2 regions of the Cupriavidus sp. OTU4054 genome follow, and region 2 is predicted to be linked to the other one. Evidence: riboswitches for the same ligand, from Rfam matches in the RefSeq annotation. Region 2 holds a riboswitch; the other holds the start of a gene.
What was found. A riboswitch is a leader RNA that binds a small molecule or an ion and turns the genes downstream of it on or off. The one in region 2 is predicted to bind glycine.
Positions count from the first base shown of each region.

Region 1: another riboswitch for glycine. It lies ahead of AAHB16_RS26425 (D-amino acid dehydrogenase); the one in region 2 lies ahead of gcvT (glycine cleavage system aminomethyltransferase GcvT).

Region 1 is NZ_JASATF010000028.1:39,662-42,830, forward strand. It holds gene AAHB16_RS26420 (FdhF/YdeP family oxidoreductase) at 1-1,255, shown strand, start outside; glycine riboswitch at 1,312-1,416, shown strand; gene AAHB16_RS26425 (D-amino acid dehydrogenase) at 1,624-2,871, shown strand; gene AAHB16_RS26430 (DJ-1/PfpI family protein) at 2,971-3,169, shown strand, end outside.
Region 2 is NZ_JASATF010000027.1:87,669-90,837, forward strand. It holds gene AAHB16_RS26215 (UvrD-helicase domain-containing protein) at 1-653, opposite strand, end outside; gene AAHB16_RS26220 (glycine zipper 2TM domain-containing protein) at 946-1,170, shown strand; glycine riboswitch at 1,245-1,331, shown strand; glycine riboswitch at 1,352-1,489, shown strand; gene gcvT (glycine cleavage system aminomethyltransferase GcvT) at 1,576-2,700, shown strand; gene gcvH (glycine cleavage system protein GcvH) at 2,799-3,169, shown strand, end outside.

The sequences.
Region 1 (3,169 bases), on a different contig from region 2:
CGAGGAAATCGACGCGCTGACCGGCGTCTATGCGCGCGGCAAGAACGTGATTGCCTGCTGGGGCATGGGCCTGACGCAGCACAAGAACTCGGTGCCGACGATCCAGATCCTCACGAACCTGATGATGATGCGCGGCAATATCGGCCGCCCGGGTGCGGGCCTGCTGCCGGTGCGCGGCCACTCGAACGTGCAGGGCAACCGCACGGTCGGCATCGAGGAGCAACCGACCGAGGCGTTTCTCGATCGGCTGGAGAAGGCGTTCAACTTCGAGCCGCCGCGCAAGCACGGCTATGACGTGGTCAACACGATCTCGGCGATGCTCGAAGGCAAGGTGAAGGTCTTTGTCGGCCTGGGCGGAAACTTTGCGGCGGCCACGCCGGACACGCCGCGCACGCAGCAGGCGCTGCGCCAGTGCGACCTGACCGTGCACATCGCGACCAAGCTCAATCGCAGCCACCTGATCCACGGCCGCGACGCGCTGATCCTGCCCACGCTGGGCCGCACGGAGATCGATATGCAGAATGGCGTGCCGCAGGGCGTCACCGTGGAAGACTCGGTCTGCATGGTGCACGTGTCGTACGGCATGAACAAGCCCGCGTCCCCGGACCTGATGTCGGAGACCGCGATCATCGCCAACATGGCCGCCGCGACGCTCGGCAATCGCAAGATCGACTGGCTCTGGTACGCACAGGACTACGCGCGCATTCGCAATGCCATCGAGAAGGTGCTGCCAGGTTTCGAGGACTACAACGCGCGCATCGCCGTGCCGGGCGGCTTTCATCTGACGCCGCCGGCGCGGGACCGCATCTGGGATACGCCGTCGGGCAAGGCCGAGTTCCTCGTGCACCCGATCGTCAAGGACACGCCGATCCGCCAGGCGCGCGCCGAGCACGGGGACAAGCTGCTCGTGATGATGACCACGCGCTCGCACGACCAGTACAACACGACGATCTATGGCCTGAACGACCGTTATCGCGGCGTGTTCGGCCTGCGCCGCGTCGTGTTCATCAATCCGTCCGATATGGATCGCCTGGGCTTCAAGGCGGGGCAGCACGTCGATATCACGAGCGTGTGGGCAGACGGCGTGACGCGGCATGTCCAGGATTTCCGCCTCGTGCCCTACGACATCCCGGCCGGCTGCATCGGCACCTACTATCCGGAGACCAACCCGCTGGTGCCGCTGGAGAGCACCGGCGACGGTTGCGGCACGCCGACGTCGAAGTCCGTGCCGGTGTTGCTGACGGCCGCCGCCTGAGGGACACGCCAGCAACGGCGGTGCTTGACAGCCTGACGGGTTGATAGGCATAGTAGCCCGCGACATCGGGAGAGTCCGCGCCCCCACGCAGCAGCGAGGGCGCGGCGCCGAAGGAGCAACCGCCCCGGAATCTCTCAGGTACCACGGACCGGTGTCACCATTGCACTCTGAAGAACCACGGCGCGTACGTCCGCCGGCGGTACCGAAGGAGCAAGCGATGCGCCCCGCCCTGCCCCGCCCTGCCCTGTTGGGCGGCCGTTGGGAGGCGGCGCATCCGCGAATCTCTCAGGTCAAGGACAGAGGGGGCGTCCGCATTGCGCAATCCTGCGCACGGACTGCCATTTCCCTGACGTCCGGAAGACCTTTCCATGAAAACCATTGCAGTGATTGGCGGCGGCATTACCGGCGCCACGACCGCTTACGCCCTCGCCCGGCGCGGCCTCTCCGTCACGATGTTCGAACGTCACCGCTATGCGGCGATGGAGACATCGTTCGCCAATGGCGGGCAGCTATCGGCGTCCAACGCGGAAACCTGGACGCACTGGTCCACGCTGTTCAAGGGCCTCAAATGGATGCTGCGCAACGACGCGCCGCTGCTCGTGAATCCGCGCCCGTCGTGGCACAAGCTGAGCTGGTTTGCCGAGTTCATCGCATCGATGCCCCGCTACCGCGCGAACACCGTGGAGACGGCCCGGCTGGCCATCGCCGCGCGCGCCCATCTGTTTGCGTGGGCAGAAGCCGAAAACATCGACTTCGACCTGAAGCGCCGCGGCATCCTGCATATTTACCGCAACAAGGCTGGCTTCGACCATGCGGGACGCGTGTCGGCGATGCTGGCGGAGGGCGGGCTCGAGCGCCGCGCCGTGACGCCCGAGGAAATGCGCGCGATCGAGCCGACGCTGGCCGGCACGTATTACGGCGGCTATTACACAGAAAGCGATTCCACTGGCGATATCCACAAGTTCACGACGGGGATTGCCGCCGCGGCGGCGCGGCATGGCGTGACCACGCTCTATGACCAGCAGGTGACGGCGGTGAACACCGATGGGACATCGGCCCGCGTCACGTCCGTGTGCGACGGACTGCCCGCCACGCGCGAGTTCGACGCGGTGGTGGTCTGCGCGGGCGTGGCCAGCCGCGACTTTGCGCGCCAGCTCGGCGATCGCGTGAACATCTATCCGGTGAAGGGGTATTCCATCACGGTCAATCTCAACGATGCCGCGAGCCAGTCCGCTGCGCCGACCGTCAGCCTGCTCGACGACGAGACCAAGCTCGTGACCAGCCGGCTGGGCGCCGACCGGTTTCGCGTGGCGGGCACGGCCGAATTCAACGGCATCAACCGCGATATCCGCGCGGATCGCATCCGTCCGCTCGTCGATTGGGTCCATCAGTGCTTCCCCGGCGTGAGCACGCGCAGCGTGGTGCCGTGGGCCGGACTGCGGCCGATGATGCCGGACATGATGCCGCGTGTGGGACGCGGCCGCGCCGCGAACGTGTTCTACAACACCGGCCACGGGCATCTGGGCTGGACGCTGTCCGCGGCGACCGCCGACATGATCGGCGACGTGGTGGCCGGCGTCGCGGCGGGCACGGCGGTGCGGCTGGCCGTGGCGTAGGTGGTTGACAGGGGTCCGGGATCGTCCTATCGTGCGATTGTCCTAGTTCAAACATTGTTTGAACTAGGACGTTATCGATTTCTGCTTACAGGAGGCACCATGACCCCAATTCCCACCGACATTCCCCTGAAGATCGGCGGCCTCATCTTCCCGAAGATGGACCAGTGCGACTTTACCGGCCCGTTCGAGGCGCTCGCGCGCGTGCCCAACTCGACCTTCTTCACCATCTGGAAGGACAAGCAACCCGTGCGCGATATGGCCGGCATGCAACTGGTGGCCGACACGACCTTCGACGAGG
Region 2 (3,169 bases):
AAATAGCGCAGCCGGTTCTGCCACTTGAGGCGTACCGCCTCGTCGCGCGCGAACAGTTCGGCCGGTAACCGGATCAGGTCGTCGAAGTCGACCGCCTGATAGGCATGCAGCGTGGCCACGTAATTGCGATAGACGAGCGCGGCCTGATGTTCGTCGCCGTTGGCGGCCTGCGCGATCGCGGTCTCGGGATCGACCATGCCGTTCTTCCACAGCGAGATCGTGCCCTGCACGCTACGGATGAGCTTCTTGTCCGTGGTGGCCAGCTGCTCCTGCACGAGGCCGAAGCAGTCGTCCGAATCCATGATCGAGAACTGCGGCTTCAGGCCCAGATGCTCGGCCTCCATGCGGAGGATCTGCACGCCAAGCGAGTGGAACGTACACACCGTGAGCTGCTTGAGCGGAATGCGCTTGCCCTCGCGCGTGGTCTTGCCCTCCATCAGCTTGGCAATGCGCTCCTGCATTTCCTTCGCCGCCTTGTTCGTGAACGTCACGGCGGCGATATGGCGCGGCTCGAAGCCCTTGTCCTCGATCAGGTGGGCGATCTTCTGCGTGATCACGCGCGTCTTGCCGGAGCCCGCCCCCGCCAGCACGAGGCATGGCCCGTCCAGGTAGCGGACGGCTTCGGATTGCGCGGCGTTGAGTCCGTGGGTCATGGGGGTGGAGATCGGGAGAGATTCTGGGCGGGGTTCAGCCGGCATCGGCGTGGCCCGAAAGGCACGCACGGTCCGCCGTGCGAAAGCGGTCGATGGTAGCACGCAGATCCCGGCGGGTCCGTCACCCCGCGCGAGCGCCGGTCGAGGTGTTTCACCGGGGTAACACTTGGTAAGGGTCCGTAAGCCCGCGCAACTCGCGGCACGAATGTTGCCTCTTAGTGTCATGGCACGCGAGGTCAGCCGATTCGGAACGCCGTGCCACCCATAACTCAACACCACATGGAGGGCCATCATGACTACCTTGAACAAACTCTCGCGCGTCGCGTTGATCGGCTTGACCGTCAGCCTGTTCGCGGGCTGCGCGGACTGGTCGCCGAAGCAGCGGAATACCGCGATCGGCGCGGGCGTGGGCGCGGCCGGCGGTGCCGTGCTGACCAACGGCAGCGCGCTGGGTACGCTCGGCGGCGCGGCGGTGGGCGGCGTCGTGGGTAATGTGATTACCAACGACCGGAAGTAATTACACGCGGCATACGCGGGAGGGAATCGGGGCGCGGGCCGTTGACACCGCTCCGGCCCTCCCGTACATTCACGCGCATCCGTCCGGGAGAGCGCGCAGATCTGCGCCGCCGAAGGGGTATCACCCGAAAACTCTCAGGCACCAAGGACCGGGCGGATCGGTACAACTATGCACAGCGTTGCTACCGAACTCTGGAGAGCGACACCCGTCATTGCTTTCATGCATGATGAGCGTGTCCACCGAAGGGGCGCACGAAGCGGAGCGTGAACAACGCGCAGCGTTTCGTAATCTCTCAGGTATCGAGGACAGAGGGGTCATCCGTCGCGACGGGCATCGTGGTCAACACCACGGCGCCTCGCGACGGATGGCCCCTTTTTTGTTTTCGCGACCAAAGGAAAGCCCTCCATGACGCTCCAGGCCACGCCCCTCAACGCCATCCACCGCGCCCTCGGCGCCCGCATGGTCGACTTCGGCGGCTGGGACATGCCGGTCAGCTACGGCTCCCAGATCGAGGAGCACAATGCCGTGCGCACCGACGCCGGCATGTTCGACGTTTCCCATATGTGCGTGGTCGACCTGGCCGGCGCCAACACGCGCGCGTTCCTGCGCGGCCTGCTGGCCAACAACGTCGACAAGCTCCAGACGCCGGGCAAGGCGCTCTACTCCTGCATGCTCGACGACAAGGGCGGCGTCATCGACGACCTGATCGTCTATTTCTTTGCCGAAGATCGCTTCCGCCTCGTGGTCAACGCGAGCACGGCCCTCGGCGACATCGAATGGATCCGCGCGCGCAACGCCGCCACCGGCAGCGGTGTCACCATCACGCCCCGCCGCGGCGATGTGGTGCCCGCCGGCACGGACGCGCTTGCGATCGTCGCCGTACAGGGCCCGAACGCACGCGCCCGCGTCTACGCGGCCTTCCCGTCGACCCAGCCGGCCGACGCGCTCAAGCCGTTCAACGCCGTCGTCGTGCAGGATCCCGCCGTCGGCGAACTGATGGTCGCCCGCACCGGTTACACCGGCGAAGACGGTTTCGAACTGGTGGTGCCCGCCGAGAACGTGGCCGGCATCTGGGAGAAGCTGCACGCCGCGGGCGTCCGCCCGGCCGGGCTGGGCGCGCGCGACACGCTGCGCCTCGAGGCCGGCATGAACCTGTACGGCCAGGACATGGACATCGAGACCTCGCCGCTGGACGCCGGCCTCGCCTGGACCGTCGATCTGCAGAGCGAACGCGATTTCACGGGCAAGGCGGCGCTCGTCGCCAACGGCCAGCAGCGTAACTTCCTCGGCCTGATCCTGCGCGACAAGGGCGTGCTCCGCGCGCACCAGAAGGTCGTCACCGCCTCCGGCGACGGCGAGATCACGAGCGGGACGTTCAGCCCCTCGCTGTCGCTGTCTGTCGCATTCGCACGGTTGCCGAAGGACATTGCACCCGGCGCCGAGGTGCAGGTGGAGATTCGCGACCGCAAACTGACTGCAACTGTGGTTAAACTGCCGTTTGTGCGCAATGGCAAGGCACTCGTGAGCTGACGCTCGCAACCACGGTCGCCCAACAACACGATGGACCGCCGGCAGGCATGGCCGCCCGCCGGCACCCCAACCCCGATATCTGCATCCGGAGAACCCTCATGAACTTCCCCGCCGACCTCAAGTACACCGAGTCGCACGAGTGGGTACGCGTCGAAGCCGACGGCACCCTGACCATCGGCATTACCGACCACGCGCAGGACGCGCTGGGCGACATCGTCTTCCTGGAACTGCCCGAGGTCGGCCGCACGGTCGGTGCCGGCGACGCGCTGGCCGTCGTGGAATCGGTGAAGGCCGCTTCCGACATCTACGCGCCGGTGGCCGGTGAAGTCATCGCCGTGAACGAGGCCGCAACGGCCGCTCCGGAAAGCGTCAACGCCAACGCGTTCGACGCGTGGCTGTTCAAGCTGAAGCCGGCCAACGGCGACGACGTGAACGGCCTGATGAACGTGGACGCCTACAAGGCCAGCGT